3 regions of the Scandinavium manionii genome follow, and region 3 is predicted to be linked to each of the others. Evidence: predicted binding sites of a transcription regulator. Region 3 holds the regulator's gene; each other region holds the start of a gene.
What was found. Region 3 encodes sigma-54, which starts transcription at its own class of promoters, with help from an activator protein. Its sites were predicted from a motif close to GTTGGCACANNTTTCGCTNT; they were not measured.

Region 1 (6,449 bases), on a different contig from region 3:
AGGATCTGACGTGAAGTCACGTACTTACCTTCTTTACCACAGAACGGAGAGGTGTTGACGTTGAAGAACATGGTTACGGTCGGTTCATCAACAGACAGCGCTGGCAGCGCTTCTACCGCCTGCACGTCGCAGATGGTGTCAGAGATGTTCAGTTCGCCCAGACCGGTGATTGCGATGATGTCGCCAGCTTCCGCTTCAGCAGATTCGATACGTTCCAGACCGAGGTGGCCCAGGACTTTACCGACTTTACCGTTACGGGTTTTGCCTTCGCTATCAATGATAGTGACTTGCTGGTTCGGCTTCACTTTACCGCGTTTGATGCGGCCGATGCCGATAACACCCACGTAGCTGTTGTAGTCCAGCTGGGAGATTTGCATCTGCAGCGGGCCATCAAGGTCAACGTTTGGTGCTTTAACGTGGTCAACAATCGCCTGGTACAGCGGGGTCATATCTTCCGCCATATCGGTGTGATCGTTACCCGCAATACCCATCAGTGCAGATGCATAGATGATTGGGAAGTCGAGCTGTTCGTCAGTCGCATCCAGGTTTACGAACAGGTCGAAGACCTGATCAACAACCCAGTCAGGACGTGCGCCAGGACGGTCAACCTTGTTGATAACCACGATTGGCTTCAAACCATGGGCAAATGCCTTTTTGGTTACGAAGCGCGTCTGCGGCATTGGGCCATCCATTGCGTCAACGACCAGCAGAACGGAGTCTACCATGGACATTACACGTTCAACTTCACCACCGAAGTCGGCGTGCCCTGGGGTATCAACGATGTTGATACGGTAGTCATTCCATTTGATAGCGGTGTTTTTAGCGAGGATGGTAATCCCACGCTCTTTCTCCAAATCATTGGAGTCCATCACGCGTTCGGTGGCTTCAGCACGTTCGTTACTGAAAGTACCAGATTGCTGCAGCAGCTTATCAACCAGGGTAGTTTTACCATGGTCGACGTGCGCGATGATGGCGATGTTACGCAGATTTTCGATCACAACTTTGCCTCAGGCATTAGAAATAGCGCGTTATTGTACACGGATTAATCGCAGGACTAAACAGGATCACAAACATCCTCTGCAAACAAGTATCGCAGAGTTGTCGTGTGATCGCTTTCACGAAGAGTAAAAAGGGCCTAATCACGCAAATTGCACCAAAACAGTGCCCGCATTTCACACATGAGCACTATTTTGGTGCAAGATATCCATCGTGGTGCAGCCCTTTTGCACTATGGTGCGCATCATAACGCCTTTTGGGGTGTATTTAAAAGTTGGCACAGATTTCGCTTTATCTTTTTCAAGGCAACAACGCCACATTAAGCAGTGCCAAGAATAGTTCGTTACCACGACGACACTGACAAATCCGGGAGAGTTTAAGTATGTCCGCTGAACACGTTTTGACGATGCTGAACGAGCATGAAGTGAAGTTTGTTGATCTGCGCTTCACCGATACCAAAGGTAAAGAACAGCACGTCACAATTCCTGCTCATCAGGTAAATGCCGAGTTCTTCGAAGAAGGCAAAATGTTTGACGGCTCCTCTATCGGTGGCTGGAAAGGTATCAACGAATCTGACATGGTTCTGATGCCAGACGCTTCCACTGCTGTCATGGACCCGTTCTTCGAAGAGTCTACTCTGATCATTCGTTGTGACATCCTTGAGCCTGGCACTCTGCAGGGCTACGACCGTGACCCGCGCTCCATCGCTAAACGCGCTGAAGAATACCTGCGTTCCACCGGCATCGCAGACACCGTTCTGTTCGGGCCAGAGCCAGAGTTCTTCCTGTTCGATGATGTGCGTTTCGGTAGCTCTATTTCCGGCTCCCACGTTGCTATCGATGATATCGAAGGCGCATGGAACACCGGCACCAAATACGAAGGCGGCAACAAAGGCCACCGTCCAGCGGTTAAAGGCGGTTACTTCCCGGTTCCACCAGTCGATTCCGCACAGGACCTGCGTTCTACCATGTGTCTGGTGATGGAAGAAATGGGCCTGGTTGTTGAAGCTCACCACCACGAAGTAGCAACTGCTGGTCAGAACGAAGTGGCAACCCGCTTCAACACCATGACCAAAAAAGCTGACGAAATTCAGATCTACAAATATGTGGTTCACAACGTCGCGCACCGTTTCGGTAAAACCGCGACTTTCATGCCAAAACCTATGTTCGGTGATAACGGTTCCGGTATGCACTGCCACATGTCCCTGTCCAAGAACGGTACTAACCTGTTCGCGGGTGACAAATATGCAGGTCTGTCTGAGCAGGCACTGTTCTACATCGGTGGCGTAATCAAACACGCTAAAGCGATCAACGCCCTGGCGAACCCAACCACCAACTCCTACAAGCGTCTGGTCCCGGGTTACGAAGCACCGGTTATGCTGGCTTACTCTGCCCGTAACCGTTCTGCATCTATCCGTATCCCAGTGGTTGCGTCTCCGAAAGCACGTCGTATCGAAGTGCGCTTCCCGGACCCAGCGGCTAACCCGTATCTGTGCTTCGCAGCTCTGCTGATGGCTGGTCTTGACGGTATCAAGAACAAGATCCACCCAGGCGAAGCAATGGACAAAAACCTGTACGACCTGCCGCCAGAAGAAGCGAAAGAGATCCCACAGGTTGCAGGTTCTCTGGAAGAAGCACTGAACTGCCTGAACGAAGACCGCGAGTTCCTGACTGCGGGCGGCGTGTTCACTGACGAAGCGATCGATGCTTACATCGCTCTGCGCGTTGAAGAAAACGACCGCGTTCGCATGACTCCGCATCCGGTAGAGTTCGAGCTGTACTACAGCGTTTAAGAAGTTAGTCATCTCCGATGGTTTTCGCGTTGTAACAAGGCGGCAACTGAGTAAGTCCCAATGAGCTTAGTCCACTAAGTGATTTGGGCGAACAAAGGCAGCCAACACTGTTGCAGCGTGAAGGACACGGAGATTGAGTTGCCGTGGAAACTTTTGGCCCATCTTAGGATGGGCTTTTTTCTCCAGCAACAGTCTGATATCAGGCGCTTTGCGGAAGAAAACCGCTATAATGCACTAAATTGGTGCACACCTTTCAGGAGACTGCCGGATGGCAACAGGCGTGCTGCCCGATGCTGGGCAGATCCTCAATTCTTTAATCAACAGTATCCTACTGGTCGATGACGAGCTGGCGGTTCATTACGCCAACCCGGCAGCGCAGCAGCTGCTCGCCCAGAGTTCGCGTAAATTATTCGGTACACCGCTGCCGGAACTGTTGAGTTATTTTTCCCTGAACATTGACCTGATGCAGGAAAGTCTGCTGGCAGGACAGGGTTTCACGGACAACGAAGTGACGTTGGTCATTGATGGCCGCTCGCACATTCTGTCGTTGACCGCTCAACGGCTGCCTGATGGCCTTATCCTGCTCGAGATGGCGCCGATGGATAACCAGCGTCGTCTGAGCCAGGAACAGCTGCAGCATGCTCAGCAGGTCGCTGCACGCGATTTGGTGCGCGGTCTGGCCCATGAAATCAAGAACCCGCTTGGCGGCCTGCGCGGCGCGGCTCAGCTTTTGAGTAAAGCGCTGCCCGATCCGTCACTGCTGGAATACACCAAAGTTATCATTGAGCAGGCCGATCGCCTGCGCAATTTAGTGGACAGGCTTCTTGGTCCACAGCAGCCAGGAATGCATATCACTGAAAGCATTCACAAAGTTGCTGAACGTGTGGTGAAACTGGTGTCGATGGAGCTTCCGGACAACGTGCGTTTAACACGTGATTACGATCCAAGCTTACCGGAATTACCGCACGATCCCGACCAGATAGAGCAAGTTTTACTGAATATCGTGCGTAATGCTCTACAAGCACTGGGCCCGGAAGGCGGCGAAATTATTCTGCGTACCCGTACCGCGTTCCAGTTAACGCTCCACGGCGTACGTTACCGTCTTACCGCCCGCATTGACGTAGAAGACAACGGACCGGGCATCCCCTCTCACCTGCAGGATACGCTGTTTTATCCGATGGTCAGTGGGCGCGAAGGCGGCACCGGTCTGGGCTTATCCATCGCCCGAAGCTTGATCGATCAACACTCCGGCAAAATTGAGTTCAACAGTTGGCCGGGCCATACAGAATTTTCGGTTTACCTGCCCATTCGGAAATAGAGGTGCATTTTATGCAACGAGGGATAGTCTGGATCGTTGATGACGATAGTTCCATCCGTTGGGTGCTTGAACGCGCGCTCACCGGGGCAGGATTAACCTGCACCACGTTTGAAAGTGGTAGCGAAGTGCTCGACGCGCTGGCCAGCAAGACGCCGGACGTGCTGCTGTCTGATATCCGAATGCCTGGTATGGACGGGCTGGCGTTGCTCAAACAGATTAAACAACGCCATCCGATGCTCCCTGTCATCATAATGACGGCCCATTCCGATCTGGATGCGGCCGTGAGCGCCTACCAGCAAGGGGCTTTCGACTATCTGCCGAAGCCGTTTGATATCGACGAAGCGGTAGCACTGGTCGAACGGGCGATTAGCCACTATCAGGAACAGCAGCAACCGCGCAATGTGCAGGTCAACGGGCCGACAACGGACATTATTGGCGAAGCGCCTGCGATGCAGGACGTGTTCCGCATTATCGGCCGTCTTTCCCGTTCGTCTATTAGCGTCCTGATCAACGGTGAATCCGGGACCGGTAAAGAGCTGGTTGCTCATGCCCTGCATCGCCATAGCCCTCGCGCGAAATCACCTTTCATCGCGCTGAACATGGCGGCAATTCCTAAAGATTTGATTGAGTCTGAACTGTTTGGCCACGAAAAAGGCGCGTTTACTGGGGCGAATACTATTCGTCAGGGCCGCTTTGAACAGGCCGACGGCGGGACGCTGTTCTTAGATGAAATCGGCGATATGCCGCTGGATGTGCAGACGCGTCTGCTCCGCGTGCTGGCCGATGGTCAGTTTTATCGCGTGGGTGGTTATGCGCCGGTGAAAGTGGATGTCCGCATCATTGCGGCAACGCACCAGAACCTTGAGCTGCGCGTACAGGAAGGTAAATTCCGTGAGGATTTATTCCACCGCCTAAACGTCATCCGGGTGCATCTGCCACCGCTGCGCGAACGCCGGGAAGACATTCCGCGTCTTGCGCGTCATTTCTTGCAGGATGCGGCCCGCGAGCTTGGCGTTGAAGCCAAACAGCTTCATGCCGAAACCGAAGCCGCATTAACGCGCCTCGCGTGGCCAGGGAACGTACGCCAGCTGGAAAACACCTGCCGCTGGCTGACGGTGATGGCCGCCGGTCAGGAAGTGCTGATTCAGGATCTGCCCGCAGAGCTGTTTGAGAGCAGCGTGCCGGACAGCCCATCTCATTCGCTGCCTGACAGCTGGGCAACGCTGCTGGCCCAGTGGGCTGACCGCGCGCTGCGTTCCGGTCATCAAAACCTGCTCTCTGAAGCGCAACCGGAAATGGAGCGTACGCTGCTAACTACCGCCCTACGTCATACCCAGGGGCACAAACAGGAAGCCGCGCGCTTGCTCGGCTGGGGTCGAAATACCCTGACGCGGAAGCTGAAAGAGTTAGGAATGGAGTAGTCCGTTTGAGATTGCTGATAGTGAAACGGGCCATTCGGCCCGTTTTTTATATCACGCGTGAGAACTGCTGCATCCGCGCTTTCTGGCGCAGATAGGTATCGAAACACATGCAGATGTTGCGGATCAGCAACCGCCCTTTCGCCGTCACCTGAATACCTTGCGCATTCACGTCCACCAGCCCATCTTTCGCCAGTGGCGCCAGCAGCGTTAAATCTTCGGCAAAGTATTGCTGGAAATCTAACGCCCATTGCGTCTCGACATCAGCAAAATCAAGGCGGAAGTTACAAATCAGCGCCTTGATCACATCGCGGCGAATGCAGTCGTCCTGGGTGAGCGCAATGCCACGCCACAGCGCGTTCCCGCTTTCGTCTACCTGCTGATAATAGCGCTTCAGCTCTTTCTGGTTCTGCGCATAGCTGTCGCCAATCATGCTGATGGCTGAAACACCGAGCCCCAACAAATCGCTGTCACCCTGGGTGGTATAACCCTGGAAATTGCGGTGCAGTACACCTTCACGCTGGGCAATCGCCAGCTCATCACCCGGACGTGCAAAGTGGTCCATACCGATAAACTGATAACCGGTTTCGGTCAGCGAGGTGATTGTTTCCTGCAGGATGTCGAGCTTTTGCTGAGCCGACGGTAAATCTTCGTCTTTGATTTTACGCTGTGCCGCGAACAGCGTTGGCATGTGCGCGTAGTTAAACACGCTCAGACGGTCGGGATTCAGCTCTGCAACCCGCTTAAGGGTAAAGGCAAAGCTCTCCGGTGTTTGCTTCGGCAGGCCGTAAATCAGGTCGATATTGGTCGACGTGAAGCCAATCTCGCGGGCGCGGTTCAGCAATGCAAAGATAAACTCTTCGTCCTGCTCACGGTTTACCAGGCGCTGAACCTCTTTATTGAAGTCCTGCACGCCCATACTCAG
Region 2 (6,449 bases), on a different contig from region 3:
GAACCTGATGGCCCATGGTCACGCCTTCCGCATAGCCGACGCCACCCAGTGAAGTCGATGCGAAGATGCCGGTCAGGATACAACCTACAATCCCGCATACGCCGTGTACACCGAACACATCGCATGGGTCATCCACACGCAGCCAGCGTTTCAGAGCAGTGACGCCCCACAGACCGGCCAGGCCCGCCGCGATACCGACAATCAGGGAACCACCCACGCCGATGTAACCACAGGCAGGAGTGACCGCCACCAGACCGGCGATTGCACCAGAACATGCGCCCAGCAGAGAAGGCTTACCGCGTACCGCCCACTCACCGAAGACCCAGGCCAGAATCGCAGCCGCAGTCGCCACTACGGTGTTCAGGAAAGCGAGTGCCGCAATTTCGTTGGCGGAGCTTGCGGAACCGGCGTTAAAGCCGAACCAGCCCACGTACAGGATAGCCGTGCCGGTGAAGACCATTGGCAGGTTATGCGGTTTGAACGCTTCTTTGCCAAAGCCCACGCGTTTGCCAATCAGGTATGCGCCCACCAGGCCCGCAACTGCGGCGTTGATGTGAACAACAGTACCGCCCGCGAAGTCCAGCGCGCCATGCGTGGCCAGCAAACCGCCGCCCCAGACCATATGCGCAATCGGTACGTAGGAGAAGGTCATCCACACCACCACGAAAATCAGCACTGCGGAGAAGCGAATACGCTCCGCCAGCGAGCCAACAATCAGGCCGACGGTGATACAGGCGAATGAACCCTGGAAGGCCACGTGGATGTACTGATAGAAGGTGCCCATCAGCGCTTTCAGTTCGATGCCTTTCAGCAGCACCCAGTCGAAGCTGCCGAAGAAGTTGCCGCCGGTGCCGAACGCCAGGGTATAGCCGTAAACCACCCACAGCACGCAAACCAGTGCGAAGGTGACGGTGACCTGCGTCAGCATGGAAAGCACGTTTTTGCCACGGATCAGGCCGCCGTAAAACAGCGCAATCCCGGGGATACTCATAAACAGCACCAGCGCGGTGCTGATCATCATAAAGGCGTTGTCAGCTTTATCGGCGACCGCAGGCGCCGCCAGAGCCAGGCCCGGCAACAGTGCCAGTACAGCTGGGGCAATTTTCAGTAGAGTTTTGTTCATTTTCTCGATCCCTATCACTGTGTGCCAGGCGTTACAGAGCCGCTTCGTCGGCTTCGCCAGTACGAATACGAATGACGCGTTGCAACTCGGCGACGAAGATCTTGCCGTCGCCAATCTTGCCGGTGTATGCCGCTTTACTGATCACGTCGATCACCTCATCGAGCTGATCGTCGGCGATCGCCACGTCGATTTTCACCTTCGGCAGAAAATTGACGCTATATTCGGCACCGCGGTAAAGCTCGGCATGGCCTTTCTGACGCCCGAAGCCTTTCACTTCGGTCACGGTCAGCCCCTGAATACCAATGGAAGACAGCGCTTCGCGAACGTCTTCGAGTTTGAATGGTTTAATCACCACGGTAACCAGCTTCATAGATCCCCTCCAGTCAGAATTCGGTAATGGCGGCAGCTAACACCTATGAGGTAAAGCAATCGGCGTGCCAGAAATTAAAACCGGAGATCATCCAGAAGATTCTGGCCTTTTCTGTGGCTGCGTAGAGCAGTGCTGTTCGACTTAACGGAAATGAGAAGCAGGAAGGAAAAACAAAACGCACCATTGCGGTGCAAGGTGAGTTTTGTTTTTGCACCAGCGCGCGCTGGTGTGAGTAAATTGCTTAATCGTGGTGCATCAGGCGATAAGCGTTTCTTCTTCGATACTGGCCGCCAGTTCTTCCCCGGCAAGTTGCAGTTGATACATCTGCCAGTAACGCCCTTTGGCTTCAAGAAGTTGCTGATGCGTGCCCCGCTCCACCGCCTGTCCACGGTGGAGCACCATGATGGTATCGGCCTCAACGATGGTTGAAAGACGGTGGGCGATCACCACCAGCGTCGTACGCTGTCGTACCAGCGCCAGCGCCTGTTGGATCGCCTGCTCGGTGCCGGAATCGATATTTGCGGTGGCTTCATCGAGGATCAAAATTTGCGGGGTATCCACCAGCACGCGGGCCAACGCCAGCAGCTGTTTCTGTCCGACCGACAGATTATTGCCCTGCTCACCGAGTCGGGTGTAAATCCCGTCGCTCAGGGTGCGTGCCAGTTCTGCGAGCTGTACCGTTTCCAACGCCTGCCAAACCTGTTCCTCGCTGATATCACGGCCCAGCGTGACGTTGGCAAAGAACGATTCGGCCAGCACCACCGGGTCCTGCTGCACCATCGCCACGCCCTGACGAATGACGCCGTGGCTCAGCGACGATAGCGGGCGTCCATCGAGGCGAATTTCGCCTTTGCTCAGCGGATAGTAGCCCATCAGCAAGCTGGCGAGCGTACTTTTACCGCTGCCGGTATGCCCGACCAGCGCCACAAAGCTGCGCGTCGGCACGTTAATGTTGATGTCCTGCAGCACCAGACGATCGCCACGGTAGGCGAAAGAGACATCGTCAACGTCGATCGACCCGCTTTGCAGCGGTGCTTCATCTGCGCCGTAGTTCTGACGCGGTTTGTCCATCAGTTCAAACACGCGCTCGCCCGCCACCACCGCCTGCTGCAGCATCGACTGCTGAGTGGTGAGTTCAATTAACGGCTCATTTAAACGCCCGAGGTAGCTGATAAACGCATACAGCACGCCGACTTCAATCGTGCCGGTGCTGCTCAGTCCAAACAGCATCAGCAGGCCGCAGAGGATCAGTGAGGAGAACAGACTCAGCAGCGGACGCAGCAGAAAGCCATCCAGACGCAGAGTCTGCATGCGGGCCATGTAGTGCGAGCGGCTCGCTTCCCCCATCCGTTCGCCAAAACGCGCCTGCTGGCGGAACTGCTGAATAACGCTCATGCCGTTGATGACTTCGTTGAAACCGTCGTTGATGTCCGCCAGATAGGCGCGGACGCGACGCACAATTGGCGTGCTGTAGCGCTGGTAAATCAGCATCACCACGATAACCGCCGGGAAGATGGCGATCGCCACCAGTGCCATGCGCCAGTCGAGGCTGAACATCGCCACTAGCATCGCGCTGATCAGTGCTGCGCTGCGTAGCACCGTAGAAACCACGGTGACGTAAAGATCGCGAATCACTTCGGTGTCATTGGTCACACGTGAAATCAGCTGCCCGACCGGCTGCACGTCAAACTCGCTGAGCGGCTGGCGCAGCGCGGCGTCCATCACGTCGGTCCGTAATTGTTGTACCACGCCGACAGCGGCACGGTTAAACAACAGCGACTGCGCATAGTGCAAGGATGCCGCCAACAGCTGCAGACCTACGTACGATGCGGCAAGACCGATAACAATGCCCCACGGCAGATAGCTTTTCGCCACCATATTATCGATGAAATAACTTATCAGCAGCGGGCCGGTGACTTCCGCGATGGCGGCAATCCACATCATCACCATCCCGATGCCTAACGGCTTGCGCCACGGCGACCCGTAGGCCAGCAGGCGTTTGAGCGTTGGCCAAAGTTGTCCGAAACTACGCATCGGCTTCCTCCTCACGCTGCCCTTCCGGCACGTCGTTGAGCGCCGCCTCCAGCTGTTGATAACGATACATATCGCGGTACCAACCGGACTGAATCGCCAGCTGCTCATGTTCGCCGCGCTGGGCAATATGTCCATGCTGCATGACGATAATCTCACTGGCTTCGGTCAAGGCCGACAGGCGATGCGCACTGATAATCACCGTCCGCCCTTCGCCCCACTGTCGCAGGTTATGCAGGATTTGATGCTCTGTGCGCCCATCGACCGCAGACAGCGCATCGTCGAGGATCAGAATTTCAGCATCCAGCAACAGCGCGCGGGCGATAGAAATACGCTGCTTCTGCCCACCGGACAGCATCACGCCGCGCTCGCCCACTTCCGTTTCATAGCCCTGCGGCAAACGTAAAATGTCTTCATGCACGCTGGCAAGCCGCGCCACATGCTCAATTTCTTCCTGCGTCGCCCCCGGTTTGCCGAGCGCAATATTGCTGCCCACGGTATCGGAGAACAGGAACGGGGTCTGATTGACCACCGCCAGTCGGCTACGCCAGCTGTCGAGCTGCAGTGCCGTCAGAGGCAAATCCTGGAAACGAATGTCGCCCTCAGTGACGTCAAAATGACGCTGTATAAGCGACAACACCGTCGATTTTCCGGCACCGGTTGGGCCGCAGATCCCCAGCATCTGACCAGGCTGCAGGTTGAACTGCACATTATGCAGCGTCGGCTTTTCGGTTTGCGGATAGCAGAACTCGCGGATATTCACCGCCAGCGTGCCGCGATCGGGCGTCAGTATTTGCGTACCGTCGTCCACCACCGGCGCTTCGGAGAGCATGGCGCGGATTCGGGTGTAAGCGGCACTGCCGCGCTCGACAATATTAAACATCCACGCCAGCGCCAGCATTGGCCAAATCATCAGCCCGAGATACATCATGAAGCTGGTCAGCTGGCCGAGCGTCAGAGTGCCGTGCACCACCATCCAGCTGCCGCCGGAAATCGCCAGCAAGTTCGCCATACCGATTGCGATGTAAATCGTCGGATCGAAACGCGCATCCACCCGAGCCACACGCATGTTTTTCGCACCAGTATCTGCCGCATCGGCCGCAAACTGCGCCGACTGACGGTCTTCCAGACCAAAGGCTTTGATCATGCGGATGCTGGTCAGGCTTTCCTGCGTGCGGTCATTCAGACCGGAGAACGCCGCCTGCGCCAGCTTGAAGCGGTTATGCAGCGTGTCGCCGTTACGCTTGATAGCCAGCGCCATGACAGGCATCGGCACCAGCGCCAGCAACGTCAGTTCCCAGCTAATTTGAGTCGACATGACGATCAGCACTGCGCAGCCCATTACCAGCGAATCCACCAGCGTGAGCACGCCTTCACCAGCAGCAAACACCACGCGGTCGACGTCGTTGGTCGCGCGGGCAATCAAATCCCCGGTGCGGTGACGCAGGTAAAATTCAGGATGCTGACGGCTGAGCTGGCGATAATAATCTTCACGCAGTTCAACGGCGAGCTGATAGGACGCGCCGAACAGCAGCACGCGCCAGACGTAGCGCAGCAGATATACCACCACCGCAATCAGCGCCAGCGTCGCTACCCACATCATAATGTGCGTGGTGGTGTAGTGTTGTTGCGTCACGCCATCTACCACGATGCCCACCACCTTCGGCGGGATCAGTTGCAGAATGGCAATAATGATAAGCAGCAGGACCGCGCCAAGATAGCGGCGCCATTCCCGACGGAAATACCAGCTGAGTTGAGCAAATAATCGCACGCAGAATTACCCAGAGCTTATTCAACTGGCAGCGCGGTAGTGTACTTAATCTGTTCCATCGCAAAGCTTGATGTCACGTCAGATAAGCCCGGCACGCTGTTAACCAGTCGTTTGTAAAAGTCGTCGTAGCGTTTCATGTCCGCTACCTGTACCCGCAAGAGATAGTCGTACTCGCCCGCCATGCGCCAGAAGCCAAGCACTTCGGGCATTTGCGTCACCTGTGACACAAAGCGGCTATACCATTCACTGCTGTGATGCTGGGTTTTTATCAGCACGAACGCCGTGAGTCCGAGCCCTAATTTTTCTGCATCCAGCAGCGCCACTCGTGCACGCAAAACGCCTTCGTCTTCGAGGCGTTTCAGGCGTTTCCAGCAGGGCGTGGTGGTCAGATTAACGGCATCGGCGAGCGCCTGCAAAGAGAGGGTACAATCCTCCTGCAGCAGCGCCAGCAGCTTACGGTCAATTTTATCTATCATTAGCGCCCCATGGAGAAAAATATTCTCTCTTAATTGTATTTCAAAGGCTATATAGCAACAATTTTTTCCGTGCTTTCCGTTAAGCTGGGCACAAAATGACAAACAGGACGTAATGATGAACAGCACCTGGGTAAAACACGCCATCAGTGAGATTAACGCCGACTATCAGCGCTCTGCGGACACGCACCTGATTCGCCTGACGCTGCCCGCCTTCCCCGGCATTCAGCTCTACCTGAAAGATGAAAGCACGCACCCGACCGGCAGTCTAAAGCACCGCCTGGCGCGCTCACTTTTTTTATATGGTTTGTGCAACGGCTGGATCAAAGAAGGCACCACGATCATCGAAGCGTCGTCAGGATCGACGGCGGTTTCCGAAGCCTATTTTGCGCGCCTGCTCGGCCTGCCGTTTATCGCCGTGATGCCGTCGTGCACTGCGAAACGCAAAATTGAACAAATCGAATTTTACGGTGGTCGCTGCCACTTTGTGCAAAGCGCCTGCGAAATCTACGAAGCCTCTGAAAAGCTGGCCCGCGAGCTGAATGGTCATTATATGGATCAGTTCACCTACGCCGAGCGCGCCACCGACTGGCGCGGCAATAATAACATCGCCGACAGCATTTTCCGCCAGATGCAGCATGAACCTAACCCGGTTCCAGCCCATATCGTGATGAGTGCAGG
Region 3 (6,449 bases):
TGCACTGAATCTAATGCAGTCTCGTCATATCACCTGCGTCATGGTTGCCGATGGCGACCATCTGCTGGGTGTGATACATATGCATGATCTCCTGCGCGCTGGCGTAGTGTAAGTAAGGAAAAAACAATGAGTAATGCTGGCGCGTCGGTAACGACCTGCTATGGACCAGTCAGTTCAGAGGTCATGGAGAAAGCGCAGAAAATTCGTCTGCTGATCCTTGATGTAGACGGCGTGCTGTCTGATGGGCTGATATACATGGGCAATAACGGCGAAGAACTGAAAGCCTTTAACGTGCGCGACGGCTACGGCATTCGCTGTGCGCTGACGTCAGGCATAGAAGTTGCAATCATCACCGGACGAAAAGCTAAACTGGTAGAAGACCGCTGCAAAACGCTGGGAATTACACATCTGTGGCAAGGACAGTCCGATAAGCTGATTGCGTATCGTGAATTACTGGAAACCCTGTCCCTGCGTCCGGATGAAGTCGCCTACGTCGGTGATGACCTAATCGACTGGCCGGTGATGGCCGAGGTGGGGCTGAGCGTTGCGGTTTCAGACGCACATCCCCTGCTGCCACCGCGCGCGGATTATGTCACGCGTATCGCCGGAGGCCGTGGTGCCGTCCGTGAAGTGTGCGATTTGTTGCTGCTGGCTCAGGGCAAGCTGGATGAAGCCAAAGGGCAATCAATATGAGTAAAACCAGACGTTGGGTTATCATTCTGCTTTCGCTGCTGGCGCTGGTGCTTATCGGCTTCAATCTGGTGGACAAAGACGACACAGGTCCGGCGGTCGTCAACAATAACGACCCGACTTATAAAAGCGAGCATACCGACTCCGTGGTCTACAACCCAGAAGGGGCGTTGACCTACCGGTTGATTTCAGAACATGTCGAGTATTTCTCCGAGCAGGCCGTTTCGTGGTTTACCCGACCGGTTCTGACCACTTTTGATGTAAATAAAGTGCCGACCTGGTCTATCAAGGCTGACAAGGCCAAACTGACCAATGACCGTATGCTGTATCTGTACGGTCACGTTGAGATCAACGCCCTGACGGACGACTCTCAACTGCGCAAAGTTACGACGGATAACGCCATTGTGAATCTGGTGACTCAGGACGTGAGTTCGGACGATTTGGTGACGTTGTACGGTACAACATTTAATTCCAGCGGCCTCAAAATGCGCGGCAACTTACGCAGCAAAAACGCCGAGCTGATTGAAAAGGTGAGAACCTCCTATGAAATTCAGAAATAATAAATTCAGCTTTAAGCTTGCCCTTGCCAGCGTGTTGCTGGCATCCAGCCTGCCTGCGCTGGCCTTAACGGGTGATACCGATCAGCCGATCCACATTGAATCCGATCAACAGTCTCTGGACATGCAGGGTAACGTTGCGACGTTCACCGGCAACGTTATCGTCACCCAGGGCACCATCAAAATTAATGCCGACAAAGTGGTGGTCACTCGCCCAGCCGGTGTTAAAGGCAAAGAGACGATGGATGGCTACGGTAACCCGGCTACGTTTTACCAGATGCAGGACAACGGCAAACCAGTTAACGGCCATGCGTCGAAAATGCACTACGAAGTGGCTAATGATCTTGTCGTGCTGACTGGCAACGCGTATCTCGAGCAGGTCGACAGCAACATTAAAGGCGACAAGATTACCTATCTGGTGAAAGAGCAGAAAATGCAGGCGTATAGCGAAAAAGGTAAACGCGTGACGACGGTTCTGGTGCCATCGCAGTTGCAAGATAAGAGCAACAACACCACACCGGCTCAGCCTAAAAAGAGTAACTAATACGTTATGGCAACTTTAACAGCAAAGAATCTTGCGAAAGCCTATAAGGGACGTCGGGTCGTTGAAGACGTTAGCCTGACGGTGAATTCCGGCGAAATCGTCGGCCTGCTGGGCCCGAACGGGGCGGGTAAAACCACCACGTTCTACATGGTGGTCGGCATTGTGTCCCGCGATGCGGGTAACATCATCATTGATGATGACGATATCAGTATGCTGCCACTGCATGCCCGTGCCCGTCGGGGTATTGGCTATCTGCCGCAGGAAGCCTCCATTTTCCGCCGTCTGAGCGTGTTTGATAACCTGATGGCGGTGCTGCAAATCCGTGACGATTTGAGCAACGAGCAGCGCGTTGACCGTGCAAACGAGCTGATGGAAGAGTTTCACATTGAGCATCTGCGCGACAACCTCGGTCAGGCGCTCTCAGGCGGTGAACGCCGTCGTGTAGAAATCGCCCGCGCGCTTGCAGCTAATCCTAAATTTATTCTGCTGGATGAACCTTTTGCGGGCGTTGACCCCATTTCGGTTATCGACATCAAGCGTATTATCGAACACCTGCGCGACAGCGGCCTCGGCGTGCTGATTACTGACCATAACGTTCGCGAAACGTTAGCAGTCTGCGAACGCGCTTACATCGTGAGCCAGGGGCATCTGATTGCTCACGGTACGCCGGAACAAATCCTCCAGGACGAGCATGTTAAGCGCGTGTATCTTGGGGAAGACTTCAGACTCTGATAGGGTAGTGAATACAGACATTCTGGCCGGAGAAATTTGCCCTGATTATGAAGCAAGGTTTGCAATTAAGGCTCAGCCAACAGCTCGCCATGACGCCGCAACTGCAACAGGCTATTCGTCTGTTACAGCTTTCTACGCTCGAGCTGCAACAGGAACTTCAGCAAGCGCTGGAGAGTAATCCCCTGCTTGAGCAAACCGACCTTCACGAGGAAGTCGATTCACAAGAAGAAACCGATAACGACACATTTGATACGGTTGATGCCCTCGAGCAGAAAGAAATGCCCGATGAGCTTCCGCTCGACGCCAGCTGGGATGAAATCTATACCGCAGGCACGCCGTCCGGTACCGGCACCGATTATCAGGATGACGAACTGCCGGTCTACCAGGGCGAAACGACGCAGTCACTTCAGGACTATCTGATGTGGCAGGTTGGGCTGACGCCGTTTTCCGATACCGACCGCGCGATAGCCACGTCGATCGTGAACGCGGTTGACGACACCGGCTACCTCACCGCATCGCTGGAAGAGATCCTCGAAAGCATCGGCGACGAAGAGCTCGATCTCGATGAAGTCGAAGCGGTGCTGAAACGCATCCAGCGCTTTGATCCGATCGGCGTGGCCGCAAAAGATCTTCGCGACTGCCTGTTGATCCAGCTCTCCCAGTTTGCCAAAGAGACGCCGTGGCTAACGGAAGCCAAAACGATTATCAGCGATCATCTCCCCCTGCTGGCCAACCATGACTTCCGTTCCCTGATGCGCGTCACTCGCCTCAAAGAGGATGTGCTGAAAGAAGCCGTGTCGTTGATTCAGTCTCTGGATCCGCGTCCGGGTCAGTCGATTCAGACCGGCGAACCAGAATACGTCATCCCCGATGTGCTGGTGCGTAAAATCAGCGGCCGTTGGGCAGTTGAACTCAATTCCGACAGTATCCCGCGCCTGCAAATCAATCAGCATTACGCTGGCATGTGCAGCACCACGCGCAACGACGCCGACAGCCAATTTATTCGCAGCAACCTACAGGAAGCCAAATGGCTGATTAAAAGCCTGGAAAGCCGCAATGACACGCTACTGCGGGTGAGCCGCTGCATCGTCGAACAGCAGCAGGCGTTCTTTGATCAGGGCGAAGAGTTCATGAAACCGATGGTGCTGGCTGATATTGCCCAGGCCGTCGAAATGCATGAATCAACGATTTCACGCGTTACCACGCAAAAGTATCTGCACAGCCCACGGGGCATTTTTGAGCTTAAGTATTTCTTCTCCAGCCATGTGAATACCGAAGGCGGCGGCGAAGCGTCGTCCACGGCCATTCGCGCACTGGTGAGGAAGTTAATTGCCGCGGAAAATCCCGCGAAACCACTGAGTGACAGTAAGCTGACTACCATGCTGTCCGAACAGGGTATCATGGTGGCACGCCGCACCGTTGCAAAGTACCGAGAGTCTTTATCCATTCCGCCGTCAAACCAGCGTAAACAGCTGGTCTGACACAACCGATAAGGAAGACACTATGCAGCTCAATATCACAGGACACAATGTCGAAATCACTGACGCACTGCGTGAATTTTTGAACACCAAATTCGCGAAGCTTGAGCAGTTTTTCGAACGGATCAATCAAGTCTATATTGTGTTAAAAGTGGAAAAGGTGACTCATATCTCGGATGCCACCCTGCATGTTAACGGGGGCGAAATTCATGCCAGTGCGGAAGGGCAGGATATGTATGCCGCAATAGACGGTCTTATCGATAAGCTGGCAAGACAGCTGACCAAACATAAAGATAAACTGAAACAACACTAATTGTCCGGGCGTACGCCTGACCCGGTTGTTCGGGTTGGGCGGCACGCAGGTGAAATTATGATGAACAATGATTCCGCTCTGCAATTGAGCAATGTCCTTAACCAGGAATGTACCCGCAGTGCAGTTCACTGCCAGAGTAAAAAGCGTGCGCTGGAAATCATCAGCGAACTGGCCGCAAAACAGCTTGGCTTACCGTCACAGGTGGTATTCGAAGCTATTCTGACCCGTGAAAAGATGGGCAGTACCGGTATCGGCAACGGCATCGCCATTCCTCACGGCAAGCTGGAAGAAGATACTCTGCGTGCCGTCGGCGTTTTCGTGCAGCTCGAAACACCGATCGCCTTTGATGCGATTGATAACCAGCCGGTTGATCTGCTGTTCGCCCTGCTGGTGCCTGCCGATCAGACCAAAACGCATTTGCACACCCTTTCACTGGTGGCGAAGCGTCTGGCAGACAAAGCCATCTGCCGCCGGTTGCGTAGCGCACAGAGCGATCAGGAACTGTATGAAATTATCACCAGCGACGATAACGGTGATGAAGATGCCTAACGGTAACTCGGTTGTCTTAAGGAGAAACGACTGATGGTACTGATGATTGTCAGCGGTCGCTCGGGCTCAGGTAAATCTGTCGCCCTGCGTGCGCTGGAAGACATGGGCTTTTACTGTGTGGATAACCTGCCCGTCGTGCTGTTGCCCGAACTGGCGAAAAGCCTTGCTGACCGACAAATTTCTGCCGCGGTCAGCATTGATGTGCGTAACATGCCGGAATCTCCGGAGATTTTTGAACAGGCAATGGACAATTTGCCTGATGCATTCTCTCCGCAACTGTTGTTCCTTGATGCCGATCGCAACACGCTGATCCGCCGCTATAGCGATACACGCCGTCTGCACCCTCTTTCCAGCAAAAATCTGTCGCTGGAAAGCGCAATCGATAAGGAAAGCGATTTACTGGAACCGCTGCGTTCCCGTGCTGACCTGATTGTCGACACGTCAGAAATGTCGGTGCATGAACTGGCTGAAATGCTGCGTACGCGCCTGCTTGGCAAGCGTGAACGCGAACTGACGATGGTGTTTGAATCCTTCGGCTTTAAGCACGGGATCCCTATCGATGCCGATTACGTGTTCGACGTGCGTTTCCTGCCAAACCCGCACTGGGACCCGAAACTGCGTCCTATGACCGGCCTCGATAAACCGGTTGCCGCGTTCCTCGATCGTCACACAGAAGTTCACAATTTTATCTATCAGACCCGCAGCTATCTTGAGCTATGGTTACCTATGCTGGAAACCAACAACCGCAGCTATCTGACGGTCGCGATTGGTTGTACCGGCGGTAAACATCGTTCGGTGTACATTGCCGAACAGCTGGCTGACTACTTCCGCTCACGCGGGAAGAACGTTCAGTCTCGTCATCGGACGCTGGAAAAACGGAAAACATGAGCGTAAAGCACACGGTTGAAATCACGAATAAGCTGGGGATGCACGCCCGCCCGGCGATGAAGCTGTTTGAGCTGGTACAGAATTATGATGCCGAAGTGTGGCTGCGCAATGACGAAGGCACCGAAGCCGAAGCCAGCAGCGTTATCGCGTTATTGATGCTGGATTCTGCCAAAGGCCGACAGATTGAAATCGAAGCCAGCGGGCCGCAAGAAACTGAAGCCCTGGCGGCGGTGATCGCACTGTTTAACGCCGGTTTCGATGAAGATTAGTCCGCGTTTACGCTGACTGTCTGACGCCCTCTCCCGCAGGAGAGGGCAAAATCTTTAATACAGTTTATTTTCCCGCATAAACCCTTCCCCACCGAGCTGACGCATCTGGCGTAAGATCCACGCCTGACGGCTACGAACATACCCTGATGGCGCATCAGCACGAAAACGAATAGGGTTTGGCAGAACCGCCGCAAGCAACGCCGCTTCCGACATCGTCAATTTGCTGGCAGGTTTATGGAAATAGCGCTGCGCAGCCGCTTCGACGCCAAATACCCCATCACCAAATTCGGCAATATTCAGGTAAACGGTCAGGATGCGTTTTTTGCTCCAGACGGTTTCGATGCCCACCGTCAAACCCGCTTCCAGCCCTTTACGCAGCCAGCTTCTGCCATCCCACAGGAACAGATTTTTCGCGGTCTGCTGCGACAA

Region 1: glnA (glutamate--ammonia ligase) is a predicted target of sigma-54. The motif match lies at 1,270-1,289, and genes of this name have one in related genera.
Region 2: glnK (P-II family nitrogen regulator) is a predicted target of sigma-54. The motif match lies at 1,546-1,565, and genes of this name have one in related genera.

Annotation. Positions count from the first base shown of each region.
Region 1 is NZ_JALIGC010000029.1:10,293-16,741, reverse strand. Features, by position in the region: gene typA (ribosome-dependent GTPase TypA) at 1-998, opposite strand, end outside; gene glnA (glutamate--ammonia ligase) at 1,379-2,788, shown strand; gene glnL (nitrogen regulation protein NR(II)) at 3,057-4,106, shown strand; gene glnG (nitrogen regulation protein NR(I)) at 4,118-5,527, shown strand; gene hemN (oxygen-independent coproporphyrinogen III oxidase) at 5,574-6,449, opposite strand, start outside.
Region 2 is NZ_JALIGC010000040.1:718,460-724,908, forward strand. Features, by position in the region: gene amtB (ammonium transporter AmtB) at 1-1,123, opposite strand, end outside; gene glnK (P-II family nitrogen regulator) at 1,155-1,493, opposite strand; gene MUU51_RS21160 (SmdB family multidrug efflux ABC transporter permease/ATP-binding protein) at 1,749-3,527, opposite strand; gene MUU51_RS21165 (SmdA family multidrug ABC transporter permease/ATP-binding protein) at 3,520-5,295, opposite strand; gene MUU51_RS21170 (Lrp/AsnC family transcriptional regulator) at 5,313-5,771, opposite strand; gene MUU51_RS21175 (PLP-dependent cysteine synthase family protein) at 5,884-6,449, shown strand, end outside.
Region 3 is NZ_JALIGC010000036.1:321,734-328,182, forward strand. Features, by position in the region: gene kdsD (arabinose-5-phosphate isomerase KdsD) at 1-112, shown strand, start outside; gene kdsC (3-deoxy-manno-octulosonate-8-phosphatase KdsC) at 127-693, shown strand; gene lptC (LPS export ABC transporter periplasmic protein LptC) at 690-1,250, shown strand; gene lptA (lipopolysaccharide ABC transporter substrate-binding protein LptA) at 1,234-1,791, shown strand; gene lptB (LPS export ABC transporter ATP-binding protein) at 1,798-2,523, shown strand; gene rpoN (RNA polymerase factor sigma-54) at 2,571-4,004, shown strand; gene hpf (ribosome hibernation promoting factor) at 4,027-4,314, shown strand; gene ptsN (PTS IIA-like nitrogen regulatory protein PtsN) at 4,372-4,863, shown strand; gene rapZ (RNase adapter RapZ) at 4,897-5,751, shown strand; gene npr (PTS phosphocarrier protein NPr) at 5,748-6,020, shown strand; gene mtgA (monofunctional biosynthetic peptidoglycan transglycosylase) at 6,075-6,449, opposite strand, start outside.